2 regions of the Pseudomonas sp. GD03842 genome follow, and region 2 is predicted to be linked to the other one. Evidence: predicted binding sites of a transcription regulator. Region 2 holds the regulator's gene; the other holds the start of a gene.
What was found. Region 2 encodes FliA, which starts transcription of late flagellar genes. Its sites were predicted from a motif close to CTAAAGTTTNNNNNNNNNNNGCCGNTAA; they were not measured.

Region 1 (7,318 bases), on a different contig from region 2:
CGCTGGCACCGTTCAGGCGCCGGCACCGTGTCTCAGTAGCTCAATTGGATAGAGCATCCCCCTCCTAAGGGGAAGGTTGTGAGTTCGAACCTCGCCTGGGACACCATTTCAAATACGCTTCCCAGTCCAGGCTCTGTTTTTGGATCGCTTGCGACCGTCAGGCCAACCCGGCTGGCCCTGCTGAAGGATAGGTTGATGACCCCTCTAGATATCACCATCGAGCGTTATGTGCCTGGCGATGAGCAGGGCATCATTGACGTGATCGTGCCGATCCAACGCGAAGAATTTGGTATCGATATCACCCCCGAAGACCAACCCGATCTGATGGCTATTCCTTCCTTTTATCAGGCAGGCAAAGGCGATTTCTGGGTGGCTCGTGCGCAAGGGCGGGTGATTGGCACGATCAGCATGAAAGACATCGGCAACGATGAGGTCGCGCTGCGCAAGATGTTTGTGGCGGCTGCATGGCGAGGGCGCGAGTTTGGCGTGGCGAAACGTCTGCTCGAGTGCCTGATGGAAGCTGCGGCTGCGCGAGGTGTGACGCGAATCTATCTGGGAACGACGGCTAAATTTCTCGCTGCGCACCGGTTCTATGAGAAGCACGGCTTCGAGCTGATCGAGCCGACCGACCTTCCAGCGAGTTTTCCTTTGATGGCCGTGGACACGCGTTTTTACGCCTACACCGTCTAGCGCGAAGCGCATAAAAAAAGCCACGGGGTTTGCGCCCCGTGGCTTTCGTGTTTACCGCATCAGCGGCATTACAGCGCCATGTCGTTTGCAGGCTTGCTTTCAAGCGGCTTGCTCGGCTCGGTGCGCGTGCCGACGCTCTGGTCGATGACCGGCGGCTTGTCCAGTTGCAGGACTTCGGCGGTGTAGTTCCATTCCTGCTGCACTGCAGCCGGCGAGTCGTTCAGCTTGGTGCCGTAGCTTGGGATGATCTGATGGATCTTGGCTTGCCACTCAGGCGTTGCCACTTTGTCCTTGAAGACCTTCTCCAGCACGTTCAGCATGATTGGCGCTGCGGTCGACGCACCTGGCGAGGCGCCCAGCAGTGCGGCAATGCTGCCATCCTGCGAGGAAACGACTTCGGTACCCAGCTTCAGCACGCCGCCTTTTTCGGCATCACGCTTGATGATCTGAACACGCTGGCCAGCTTGCCATAGACGCCAGTCTTCTTTCTTGGCATGCGGGAAATACTCCTGCAGCGCCTTGAAGCGGTCATCGTCAGACAGCATCAACTGACCGGCGAGGTACTCGACCAGCGGGTACTGCTCGATGCCCACTTTGGTCATCGGCCAGAAGTTGTGGGTGGTCATGCTGCTGAACAGGTCCAGGTACGAACCCTGCTTCAGAAACTTGGTCGAGAAGGTGGCAAACGGGCCAAAAAGGATCACGCGCTTGCCGTCCAGCACGCGGGTGTCCAGGTGCGGAACCGACATGGGTGGCGCGCCGGTAGAGGCGATGCCATAGGCCTTGGCCATGTGCTGCATGGCAATGTCCTGGTTCTCGGTCACCAGGAACGAACCGCCGACCGGGAAGCCTGCATAGTCGCGGCCTTCAGGAATGCCGGATTTCTGCAACAGCTTCAACGCGCCGCCGCCTGCGCCGATGAACAGGAATTTCGCGTCGGTGCCACTAGTGGTGCCGTCTTTCAAGTTTTTGTACGAGACGTGCCAACTGCCGTCATCGTTACGCTTGATGTCCTCGACCTCGGTGGAAAGCTTCAGGTTGAAGTTCGGGCGGGTCTGCAGAGAGCTCACGTATTGGCGGGTGACTTCACCCCAGTTGACGTCGGTGCCGATCGGCGTCCAGGTCGTGGCCAGCTTCTGGTTCGGGTCGCGGCCTTCCATCATCAGAGGCACCCACTTGGCGATCTGCGCGTGGTCCTCGGAGAATTGCATTGGGCGGAACAGCGGGCTGGCTTGCAGGGCCTCGTAACGTTTTTTGAGGAATTTGATGTTGTCATCGCCCCACACGAAACTCATGTGCGGTGTGGAGTTGATGAACGAGTGCGGGTTTTTCAGCACGTCGCTGCGCACTTGCCAGGCCAGGAACTGACGGGTCACCTGGAAGGCTTCGTTGATCTCGATGGCTTTGGAGATGTTGACCTTGCCGTCTTTGTCTTCAGGCGTGTAGTTCAACTCCGCCAGGCCAGAGTGGCCAGTGCCGGCGTTGTTCCAGCCGTTGGAGCTTTCTTCGGCTACGCCATCAAGGCGCTCGATCATTTCCATCGACCAGCCCGGTTCCAGCTCATTGAGCCAGACACCCAGCGTCGAGCTCATGATGCCGCCGCCGATCAGCAGCACGTCCACTTTTTTGCTTTCGGCCGCATGGGCTTGAAGCATCCCCAAAGAAATCGCCAGGCCCAGCAGCGCCTTGCTCGTCGTTTTGATCATGGTGCCTTCCACTTGATTTAACGTTATCCGCCTGCCGCTTGGTCGAGGCGAAACCGAATGGCCGCGTCGGGTCCGACGTGACGGTTTCGGTTTCGCGCCCGGCGGGCGAGGGTGGGGTCAAGGCCGATGATGCAGACCTCGAGTTGTGTGTCCCTCCGCGCTGGCTTTTTGTTAAATCGTTGGATTCAGCAGCTTGAGTAAACAACAAACAGTTCGCAAACCCGCTCATCAGGTCCAGGTCCGCGAAAGGCGGCGATTGTACCCGAAATGTGATTTGCGACAAAACAGATGACTATTTAGTCAATACGCCAATGTGTCACAGGTGGCCGAAAGACAGCTCCATGGCCTATGACGGCGCGTTTTGTCGACGGCGGCAAAGGCCGATCTTCCGCCGACAGGGCGCGCTACGACACTGGCGGCAAGGGTTAAAGCGTGAATTTGCCCACCATGCTGTTGAAGGAGATGGCCAGCCGCGAGAGTTCTTGGCTCGATGCGTTGGTCTGGTTGGCGCCCGCAGCCGTCTGTGCCGAAAGGTCCTGGATGTTCACCAGATTGCGATCGACCTCACGAGCCACTTGCGCCTGTTCTTCTGCGGCGCTGGCGATGACCAGGTTGCGTTCGTTGATTTGACTGACGCCTTCACTGATGCGCTCCAGTGCCTGCCCTGCCTCGGTCGCCAGGCCTTGGGTATTGACTGCCAGCGCCTGACTTTTGCCCATGGCATGCACCGCCTCGTCAGCGCCGTTGCGAACCTGAGAAATCATCGATTCGATTTCGCCAGTGGAGGCTTGAGTCCGGGCAGCGAGTGCGCGGACCTCGTCGGCCACCACGGCAAATCCGCGGCCCTGCTCACCGGCGCGTGCGGCTTCGATCGCAGCGTTGAGTGCCAGCAGGTTGGTCTGTTCGGCAATGCCGCGGATCACGTCCAGCACCTTGGTGATGTCGCGAATCTGGCCGGCCAGCGCCTCGACGCGCTGGGTCGAATCATTGATTTCGACGGTCATGGTGTTCATCGCCGCGACGGCTTGTTGCACCTGATGTTGCCCTTTGGCCGCCTCCTCAGCGGTGCGGGTCGAGACTTGCGATGCGCTGGCGGCGTTGCGGGCGACTTCCTCGACCGCCGCTGTCATTTCGTTGACTGCTGTTGCGGCCTGCTGGATTTCGTCGTTCTGGCGCTGCAGCCCACGGCTGCTGTCGTCGGTTACAGCGGTCAGTTCCTCGGCAGCCGAGGCCAATTGGTCCGAGGCGTTGGCGATCTGCTGCACGGTGTTCTTCAGGTTGCCCTGCATATTCGACAAGGCCTTGAGCAACTGGCCGGTTTCGTCTTCGCCACCACTGGCGATGGTTTGGGTCAGGTCGCCACTGGCGACGCGCGCGGCGCTGTCGACCGAGAGAAAAATCGGACGAGTAATCATGCGGGTGACGATCAACCCCAAGGCAATGGCGCATAGCACCGCGAGCAGCGCACCGATGCCCAGCATCCAACTGACTTGACGGTCGGTCTCGACACCGGCCTGTGCCGATTCGCGGGCCTGGCGGGCGTTGGATTCGATCATGATCTTCAGCTCGGTCATGGTTTTGCGATAGCTGGGTGTGACGCTGCTCGCCGCCTGCTTGCTGGCCTGGTCAATGTCGCCACTTTGCATCATCGTGAGGGTGCTTTGCATGGCGGACGAGTAGGCGGCCCAATCCCGTTCGAAGTCATCGCCAGCGGCTTTCTCATCTGCCTCGAGCGGTGTCCCGCGATAAACCTTGAACTCGCTTTCCGCCTGGGCCTGGTTTTCTTTCAGCGATTGAATCGCGGCGTTGATTTCGTCCGGGCTCGCTTTGGTGGCGCTCAGGGCAAGTGCCTTGTAGAAGTCGCGGTTGGTGGCGATGACGTTGGCCTTGACCGAGTCCACTTTGGCGATCGAGACCAGGTTGTCCTCGACAGTGTTCTGAAACAGATCGTACAGGCGGGAAATACCGGTCTGTCCCAGCACACCGATCACAACCGTGATGAGTGCGCACAGGCAAAACGCAGACAGCAATTTGGTCTTGAGTTTCAGATTCGAGAGCCAGGACATGGAGAGTACTCGGGCAGGGAGGAGGGGGCGGCACACAGGCGCTTTCCCTGCGTATCGGCGGAGAAATCCCGGACTTTACCGGTTTCGAAACAAGCAGATGAACGCCCTCATCTCGACGATCCTGCACCCATTAGCGAGTGGACATTCCAGCGCAATGAGAGGTGTTGGTCTGACAATGGAGGGGCGCCGTGCGGACGGTTCAAAACGTGCAATCTGCGATCACGGTCGCTTTTTCCCGCGCCCATCACCTAAGCTTTACCCCTGCGCCGCCGATAACCCGGACAAGCGGCAATTCACCGCACCGCAACTCGCCCGAGCTGGTATGAATTAGCTTGATGGCAAATTGATGTTGGCTATCATCGTCACCCGCAGCACGGGGGCGATGCCGTCGACGTATTGTGTAATTGCCCTTGGGCCGATTTTTTCTCCCGTGACAGGAATCTCGATGCTGGCGTGGAACCAAAAAACCTTTCTGATCGTCGATGATTTCTCCGATTTCCGCAGTTCGGTCAGGTCGATGCTGCGCGAATTGGGCGTCAAGGAAGTGGACACTGCAGACAACGGTGAACAGGCCATCAAAGCCTGTTCGCAAAAGCGCTATGACTTCATCCTTCACGATTTCAACCTGGGCGATGGCAAGAAAAATGGCCAGCAGGTGCTCGAAGACCTGATGACTGATCGCCTGATCAGCCATGAAAGCGTGTTTGTCATGGTCACGGCCGAAAACAGCCAGGCAATGGTGATGAGTGCGCTGGAATGGGAGCCTGACGCTTACCTGACCAAGCCGTTCAACCGCGCCAGCCTTGCCCAGCGACTGGAAAAAATCGTCCAGCGCAAGACCGTGCTCAAACCGATTCTCCAGGCCCTGGACCGTGGCAAGCCGGCCGAAGTGCTGGCCGCTTGCGTCAACCTGACCAAACAGGATCCGCGCTTTGCGCCGTTGTGCATGCGTTACAAGGCCGACGCCTTGCGTGATCTGAATCAGTTCGAACCGCTGGAAGCCTTCCTCAAGTCGATACTCGCCGACCGTCCCCAGCCATGGGCCTATTCGGCACTGGGCAAGCTGCTTCATAAACGAGGCCGCAACGCCGAAGCACAAGGCGTTTATGAGGAAGCCATTCGCGCCTTCAACAGCATGCCGGTGCTGTTCGACGGTTTGGCCGACGTGCTGATCACCAGCGGCGACGGGCGCCGAGCGCAGAAAATGCTGGAAGAAGCCGTGCGCCTGTCGCCGTATGCGGTCCGACGCCAACGGCTGTTGGGTAAGCTGGCGTTGGAAAATCAGGACTTCGACAGCGCCTCCAAGGCTTATCGCCAAGCCGTTTCCCAAGGGCAGTTTTCACGCTTCAAAGACCCCGAAACCAATCTGGGGCTGGCGCAGGCGCTGATCAGCAAAGGTGGCGAACGGGGGCTCGACGCCCGTACCCGGGTCGAAATCAACCAGACCCTCGGTGAAGTGGCCAAGGAGCACACCCACGATGCCGGTCTGCAGGTGCGCGCCCGTTTGATGAAGGCGACCAGCGTCGCGACCTCCGACCCGGAAATGGCGGCGAAACTGACTGAGCAGGCCATGACCCGTCTGGAAGGCATGGAGCAATTTCTCAGCGCCGACGCTGCGCTCGCCGTGGCCGCGCAGCTCAAGCAGTTGGGCCAGGAATCGGCCGGCGCGAACATTCTCAAAAGCTGTGCGGAAATCTACGGCGACGATCCGCAGGTCATGCAGAACATCGCCAAACAGACCGACGATCCGGACATCCTCAGCGCCGGTAAGGCGGCGATCGATTTCAACCTGCAAGGCATCCGCAGTTACCGCGCCGGCAAGCTGGGTGAAGCACAGGACCTGTTCCGTAAAGGCCTGGCACTGCAACCAAAGAACATCAGTATCGCGTTGAATATGGCCCAGTCGCTACTGCACATGGGGGTGCAGAACCTTGACGCGGCCAGCCTGCAGGAGTGTCGCAACAGCCTGAAAATGGTGGGCATGATGCCCGAGACGGACCCGCGCTACGAGCGCTACCAGAAACTGCGGCTCAAGGCATTCGGCGAATGACGGATCAGGAACTGGGGCTGGATTTTTCGATGGTGATCGCCTCCACCGTCCATGACATGAAGAACTCGCTGGCGTCGCTGATCCAAGCCCATGGTCAGTGGGTCCGGCAATTGCCCGAGGCGCAGCGCGGCACCGCGGAACAGGGGGTGATCGATTACGAATTCGCACACCTCAACGGCATGCTGGTGCAGTTGTTGGGCTTATACAAACTGGGCGTGAACCAACTGCCGTTGCGCCCGGATTATCACGAGCTGGATGACTTCATCGAAGCCCAGTTGGCCTTTCACCAGGAAGTTCTCGCCAGCCGCGGCATCGCGGCCCGGTATGAGGTTGAAGACTTCGGTCTGCCGGGTTTCTTCGACCGCGAGCTGATCGGCTCGGTGGTCTCGAACGTGGTGATCAATGCCATTCGCTTTGCGCGCAAGGAGGTGTTGATTTCGGCCAGGCAGATAGACCAACAATTGGTCATCAGCGTCAACGATGACGGGCCTGGCTTTCCTGAACCGATGATCGCGCATCAGGCCGATTATGTGCTGGGCATCAACCAACGCAGCGGCAGCACCGGGCTGGGTCTGTACTTCGCTGCCAATATCGCTCGCCAGCATCAGCGGCAGGGTGTGCGCGGACGCATCGAAATCGCCAACGGCGGCGAGTTGGGTGGCGGGGTGTTCAGGATTTACCTGCCCTGACCGAACGACCTGGTACCCGTCTGAGCATAGGAGTGCCTGCCAAGCTCAAACCTGCGCTCACGGGCTTTCGGAGTGAGCGGTATATCGGACCGAGCGCTTACTGCGCATTCGCCACAT
Region 2 (7,318 bases):
GACCACTTCTTCCTGACCCACCAACTGATCGACGACGAAGCCGATGCGCTGCGTGCCGACCGACAGGATCACGACGTGCCCTTCGCGCTGCTCTTCATGGGCGGCGTCGCTGACCAGCCACCGTTTGAGGTAGAACAGGGGCAGCGCCTTGTCGCGTACGATCACCACTTCCTGACCGTCGACCACGTTGGTGGTGGACAGGTCCAGGTGGAAGATTTCGTTGACGTTGACCAGCGGGAAGGCAAACGCCTGGTTGCCCAGCATGACCATCAGCGTCGGCATGATCGCCAGCGTCAGCGGCACCTTGATGACGATCTTCGAGCCTTGGCCCTTGGTGGAGTAGATGTTGATCGTGCCGTTGAGCTGGGCAATCTTGGTCTTCACCACGTCCATGCCCACACCTCGGCCGGACACGTCGGAGATCTCGGTCTTGGTCGAGAAGCCCGGCGCGAAGATCAGGTTGTAGCAATCGGTATCGCTCAGGCGGTCCGCCGCATCCTTGTCCATGACGCCCCGCTTGACCGCGATCGCACGCAGCACGGCGGGGTCCATGCCCTTGCCATCGTCGGAGATCGACAAGAGGATGTGGTCGCCCTCCTGTTCCGCCGACAGCACCACTCGACCGCCGCGTGCCTTGCCGGCGGCCTCGCGCTCTTCCGGCGATTCGATACCGTGGTCCACCGCGTTACGCACCAAGTGGACCAGCGGATCGGCCAGCGCCTCGACCAGGTTTTTGTCGAGATCGGTTTCTTCGCCGACCAGCTCAAGGTTGATTTCTTTCTTCAACTGACGCGCCAGATCGCGAACCAACCGCGGGAAGCGCCCGAAAACCTTCTTGATCGGCTGCATGCGGGTCTTCATGACCGCGGTCTGCAAGTCGGCAGTCACCACGTCCAAGTTGGACACGGCCTTTGACATGGCTTCGTCGCCGCTGTTGAGACCCAGGCGGACCAAGCGGTTACGCACCAGTACCAGTTCGCCGACCATGTTCATGATTTCGTCCAGCCGTGCCGTATCGACACGCACGGTGGTTTCCGCTTCGGTCGGCGCCTTGTCGGCTGCGGGGGCAGCCGCTCGGGCTGGCGCAGCAGCGGCCGGAGCCGCCGCTTTGGCAGGCGCAGGCGCTGCCTTGGCCGGTGCGGCAGCCGGTTTCGCCGCTTCGGCTTTGGGCGGCTCCGCTTTAGGAGGCTCGGCTTTCACCGGCTCGGCTTTTTTGGCGGGCGCGGCGACGGAAGCACTGGCGGCCACGTCTGGCGAGAAGGTGCCTTTGCCGTGCAACTGATCGAGCAAGGCTTCGAATTCGTGATCGGTGATTTCGTCCGAGGGGGCTGCGCTCCCCTCTGTCGCGGCAGGTGCAGCGGTCACCGCAGCTCCCGCAGCATCCGGCGAGAACGCACCCTTGCCATGCAACTGGTCCAGCAGGGCTTCGAATTCGTCGTCGGTGATTTCGTCGCTGGCGGGTTCGCTCGCGACCGCGGATGCCGCGGGGGGAACGACAGCATCGACCGCGAACTGACCCTTGCCGTGCAACTGGTCGAGCAACGATTCGAATTCGGCGTCGGTGATTTCATCACTGGCCGCTGCGTCGCTCGGCGCGGAGGCCGCCGCCGGTGCGGGCGCCTGAACGCCAGCGGCTTCGGCTTTGACGGCATTCAGCGAGTCCAGCAACTGCTCGAACTCTTGATCGGTGATGTCGTCCGAGGCGGCTGGGGCCTCTTCTTCCACGACCGGCTCGGGCTCCGGCTCAGGCGCTGCGGCGACCTCGTCAGCCGAGGCAGGCTCCGCCAGGCGGGAAAGCGCGGCAAGCAGTTCAGGGGTGGCCGGGGTGATGTCGGAACGCTCGCGCACTTGGCCGAACATACTGTTGACGGTGTCCAGGGCTTCGAGCACGACATCCATGAGTTCCGAATCGACCCGACGCTCACCTTTGCGCAGGATGTCGAACACGTTCTCGGCGATGTGACAGCATTCAACCAGCTCGTTGAGCTGGAGGAAGCCGGCGCCCCCTTTTACAGTGTGAAAACCGCGAAAAATTGCATTGAGCAGGTCCGCATCGTCGGGTCGGCTTTCCAGCTCGACCAGTTGTTCGGACAACTGCTCCAGAATCTCGCCGGCCTCTACCAGAAAATCCTGAAGGATTTCTTCATCGGCGCCGAAGCTCATTGGTGGGTGCTCCTAAAATTAACCGTCAAACCGATCCAGAGGCTTCATCGTCGGTCAACGCGCGTGGCTTTCGTCGAAACCTTCGCGCGCCACACCCACAACCACTTTCACATAGAACCTGAGTGCTCGAACATCAGAACCCGAGGCTGGATAGCAGATCGTCTACATCATCCTGGCCGGATACGACGTCTTCACGTTTATCGGCATGAATCTGCGGACCTTCACCCTTGGAATGAAGTTTTTCCTGTTCTTTTTGCTGGCGGAACGCTTCCTGGTCGTGCTGGATGCCAGCGAAGCGATCGACCTGGCTGGCCATGAGCACCAGCTTGAGCAAGTTGCTCTCCACTTCGGTGACCAACTTGGTCACGCGTTTGATGACCTGACCGGTCAGGTCCTGGAAATCCTGCGCCAACAAAATGTCGTTCAGATGCGTTGCGACGTCATGGGTTTCCTTCTCGCTGCGCACCAGGAAACCTTCGACGCGGCGGGCCAGATCCCTGAACTCCTCGGCGCCGATCTCACGACGCATGAAGCGTCCCCAATCCTCGCTCAGCGTTTTGGCATCGGCGCTCAGGCCATTCATCAGGGGCGTGCTCTGCTCCACCAGATCCATGGTTTTATTGGCCGCGTTCTCCGTCAGCCTGACAACGTACGACAGGCGTTCGGTGGCGTCCGTGATCTGGGACACCTCTTCGGCTTGCGGCATGTGCGGGTCAATCTGGAAATTGACGATCGCACTGTGCAGCTCACGGGTCAGCTTGCCCACTTCCTGATACAGGCCCCGATCACGGGTCTGGTTAAGCTCATGGATAAGTTGCACGGCTTCGCCGAACTGGCCTTTTTCAAGGCTGGTCACCAGCTCTTGTGCATGTTTCTTCAGGGTCGACTCGAAGTCACCCATTGATGAATCTTTAGGATCCATAGCGCCCTCGCAGCGAACATCAGCTATTGACGCGCTCGAATATCTTGTCGATTTTTTCTTTGAGCACCTGGGCCGTGAACGGCTTGACGACATAGCCGTTCACGCCGGCCTGCGCGGCCTCGATGATCTGTTCGCGCTTGGCTTCGGCGGTCACCATCAGCACAGGCAGGTGACGCAGACGCTCGTCGGCACGCACCTGACGCAGCAGCTCGATACCGGTCATGCCCGGCATGTTCCAGTCCGTCACCAGAAAATCGAAAGCCCCGCTCTGCAGCATGGGCAATGCGGTGGTACCGTCATCTGCTTCGGCCGTGTTGGTGAACCCAAGGTCACGCAACAGGTTTTTTATGATCCGCCGCATCGTTGAGAAGTCATCAACGATGAGGATTTTCATGTTCTTGTCCAATTCGACCTCCAAGCAGTCTTTAACGCACCCAGCTCCCGGGTGCGCGTTCAATCAATACCGGTACGACAAACCACCGGCGACACGACAACGAGAGGGCTTTGGAATCGAAAGGTACGAGCGCAGCGGATAAGAGTCCCGAAGACCTGATCCGACCGGCTCCTGCCTTGTCTCTTTTGCTTCCCACATCACATCTTGCACAGCCGGTCTTACAAGCAACACACAACGCCCTCGAACAGGCGTTGCGTCAATCCATCAGCGTGCCCGCCATTCACCCAGCCGCCCGCGCAGACGCGCGGCGCACTGGCTGTGCAACTGGCTGACACGGGATTCGCTGACCCCCAGGACCTCACCGATTTCCTTGAGGTTCAGCTCTTCATCGTAATACAGCGCCAGCACCAGCCGTTCACGCTCGGGCAGGTTGGCAATGGCATCGGCCAGCGCGCTCTGGAAACGCTCGTCTTCCAGATCCCGCGAGGGCTCCAGCGACTGGCTCGCGCCATCCTCATGCAGCCCCTCATGTTCGCCGTCCTGCAACAGATCGTCAAAGCTGAACAGGCGACTGCCCAAGGTATCGTTCAAAATCCCGTAATAATCATCGAGACTCAATTGAAGTTCGGCAGCAACCTCATGATCTTTAGCGTCGCGGCCGGTTTTCGCTTCAATCGCGCGGATCGCATCACTGACCATGCGCGTGTTGCGGTGAACCGAACGCGGCGCCCAGTCCCCTTTGCGGACTTCGTCCAGCATGGCCCCGCGGATACGAATACCCGCGTAGGTCTCGAAGCTGGCCCCTTTCGAGGAGTCGTATTTGGTCGAGACTTCGAGCAACCCGATCATGCCCGCCTGAATCAGGTCCTCGACCTGGACGCTCGCTGGCAACCGCGCCAGCAGGTGGTAGGCGATGCGCTTGACCAGAGGGGCATAGCGCTCGATCAGCTCGTATTGGGAGTCCTTGGATGATTTGCTGTACATGCGATAGCCACTTGCGGTCATGACACAGGCCCTGCACTGGTCTGATGAACCAGGCGCTCAACGAAAAATTCAAGGTGACCCCGCGGGTTCGCCGGCAGCGGCCAGGTATCGACCTTCTGCGCGATGGCCTTGAACGCCAGCGCACATTTGGAACGCGGGAAGGCTTCGTACACCGCGCGCTGCTTCTGCACCGCCTTGCGCACGCACTCGTCGTACGGCACCGCACCCACGTATTGCAGGGCGACGTCCAGGAAGCGATCGGTGACCTTGGTCAACTTGGCGAACAGGTTGCGCCCTTCCTGCGGGCTCTGTGCCATGTTGGCCAGGACACGGAAGCGGTTCATGCCGTAGTCACGGTTAAGCAATTTGATCAGCGCGTAGGCGTCGGTGATCGAGGTCGGTTCGTCGCACACCACCAGCAGCACTTCCTGTGCCGCGCGTACGAAACTCACCACCGACTCGCCGATCCCGGCGGCGGTGTCGATCACCAGCACGTCCAGGTTGTCACCGATTTCGCTGAAGGCCTGGATCAGGCCGGCATGCTGCGCCGGGCTCAACTGCACCATCGTCTGAGTGCCGGAGGCTGCGGGCACGATGCGCACGCCCCCCGGCCCCTGCAGCAGGACATCGCGCAGTTCGCAGCGCCCTTCGATGACGTCGGCCAGGGTACGTTTGGGGGTCAGACCCAGCAAGACGTCGACATTGGCCAGACCCAGATCGGCGTCCAGCAACATGACGCGACGTCCCAGCTCGGCCAGGGCCAGCGAGAGGTTCACTGACACATTGGTCTTGCCTACGCCACCTTTGCCACCGGTCACCGCGATAACCTGAACGGGATGCATGCTGCCCATAGTTAATTCTTTACCTTGTCTTGCTTAGACCCAAGCCACATTTCGGGCTGCACGTCCACTGAGTGAACAATGCCTGGCAGACCATCGATGCAGGTATTTTCCAATGTCATTTTCCTTAACCTAGCCCGCGCGCTTGCCGGTGCTGTGATAAAGATCCGCAAACATATCCGCCATCGCTTCCTCGCTAGGCTCCTCCTGCATCTGCACGCTGACGGCACGGCTTACCAACTGGTGTCGACGCGGCAAATGCAGATCATCGGGGATCCGTGGGCCATCGGTCAGATAGGCCACGGGCAATTCGTGTGTCACCGCCAGGCTCAGCACTTCGCCCAGGCTGGCGCTCTCGTCCAGCTTGGTCAGGATGCACCCGGCCAGGCCGCAACGCTTGTAACTGTGATAGGCCGCCGTCAGCACTTGCTTCTGGCTGGTCGTCGCCAGCACCAGGTAATTGCGTGCCCTGATGCCACGCCCGGCCAGGCTCTCCAATTGCAGGCGCAGTGCCGGGTCGCTGGCTTGCAGGCCGGCGGTGTCAATCAGCACCACGCGCTTGCGCAGCAGCGGTTCCAGTGCCTGAGCCAGCGATTGCCCCGGGTCGACGTGGGTCACCGGCACATTGAGGATGCGGCCCAGCGTCTTGAGCTGTTCCTGAGCCCCGATGCGGAAGCTGTCCATGCTCACCAGCGCGATATTTTGCGCGCCGTATTTCAACACATAACGGGCGGCGAGTTTGGCTAAAGTGGTGGTCTTGCCCATTCCGGCCGGACCGACCATGGCAATCACCCCACCCTCTTCCAGCGGCTCGACATCCGGCGTGACGATCATCCGCGCCAGGTGCGCCAACAGCATGCGCCAGGCGTGGGGTTGATCGTCGAGGTCCGGCACCATGTTCAGCAGGTCCCGGGACAGCGGACCGGACAGCCCTACCCGTTGCAGACGGCGCCACAGATTGGCCTGCTGCGGACGGCTGCCCTGCAACTGGTTCCAGGCCAGCGAGCCAAGCTGCACTTCCAGCAACTCGCGCAGCCCGTTCAATTCGGAACGCATCGACTCGTAGGCCCGCTGGCTGATGCCTGGCTCGGCGGCGGACTGACGCTCGGTGCGCTCGGCTCGATCCGCCGCGATGGCGGCGTGGATGGAGGGGCGGAACGGTTCGTCCAGGGTCGGTTCGATCTGTTTGCTGTCGTCCATGGCAAGCCCGGTGAACAACTGCCGGTTGGCCACGGCGTCCAGGTCGCTGCGGCTGGTCAATTCGGCCTGGGCGGTGACGATGCGCGACTGAGTCTTGCGCAGTTCGTCCTCGAGCTCGACGTTGGGCACGCGCGGCGCCAGCGCCGACAGTTTGTAGTCCAGCGCGGCTGTCAGTTCCACACCGCCGGCGATCCGCCGGTTGCCGATGATGGCGGCTTCAGCGCCCAGCTCATCGCGAACCAGTTTCATGGCTTGTCGCATATCGGCGGCGAAAAAACGCTTAACTTGCATGACTCACTACCTCAGCCGTTAGGCCCGACAGTCGCTACGATGGTAACTTGCTTGTTGTCAGGAATTTCCTGATAAGCCAACACATGCATGTTCGGTACGGCCAGGCGTCCAAAGCGGGACAACATGGCGCGAACCGGACCTGCGACCAACAAAATAACCGGCTGACCCTGCATCTCCTGACGCTGCGCTGCTTCGATCAACGAGCGCTGAAGCTTCTCAGCCATGCTCGGTTCGAGCAGAACGCCTTCTTCCTGACCCTGTCCAGCCTTCTGCAGACTATTGAGCAATATCTGTTCCAACCTTGGCTCAAGCGTGATAACAGGCAGCTCCGGCTCAATGCCGACAATGCTTTGGACGATGGCGCGGGACAATCCGACCCGTACAGCGGCCACCAATGCGGCGGTATCTTGACTCCGGGCCGCATTGTTGGCGATGGCCTCGGCGATACTGCGAATGTCGCGTACCGGCACCTGTTCGGCCAACAGCGCTTGCAACACCTTGAGCAGGGCCGACAATGACAGCACG

Region 1: a site for FliA is predicted at 4,514-4,541, ahead of N5D61_RS23525 (methyl-accepting chemotaxis protein). Genes of this name have one in related genera too.

Annotation. Positions count from the first base shown of each region.
Region 1 covers NZ_JAOCEA010000020.1:89,573-96,890, forward strand. Annotated here, with positions in the region: tRNA gene N5D61_RS23510 (tRNA-Arg) at 30-106, shown strand; gene N5D61_RS23515 (GNAT family N-acetyltransferase) at 196-690, shown strand; gene mqo (malate dehydrogenase (quinone)) at 759-2,396, opposite strand; gene N5D61_RS23525 (methyl-accepting chemotaxis protein) at 2,822-4,462, opposite strand; gene N5D61_RS23530 (tetratricopeptide repeat-containing response regulator) at 4,908-6,512, shown strand; gene N5D61_RS23535 (HAMP domain-containing sensor histidine kinase) at 6,509-7,201, shown strand.
Region 2 covers NZ_JAOCEA010000019.1:70,486-77,803, reverse strand. Annotated here, with positions in the region: gene N5D61_RS22980 (chemotaxis protein CheA) at 1-2,163, opposite strand, end outside; gene N5D61_RS22975 (protein phosphatase CheZ) at 2,297-3,085, opposite strand; gene N5D61_RS22970 (chemotaxis response regulator CheY) at 3,105-3,479, opposite strand; gene fliA (RNA polymerase sigma factor FliA) at 3,744-4,484, opposite strand; gene fleN (flagellar synthesis regulator FleN) at 4,481-5,314, opposite strand; gene flhF (flagellar biosynthesis protein FlhF) at 5,435-6,793, opposite strand; gene flhA (flagellar biosynthesis protein FlhA) at 6,805-7,318, opposite strand, start outside.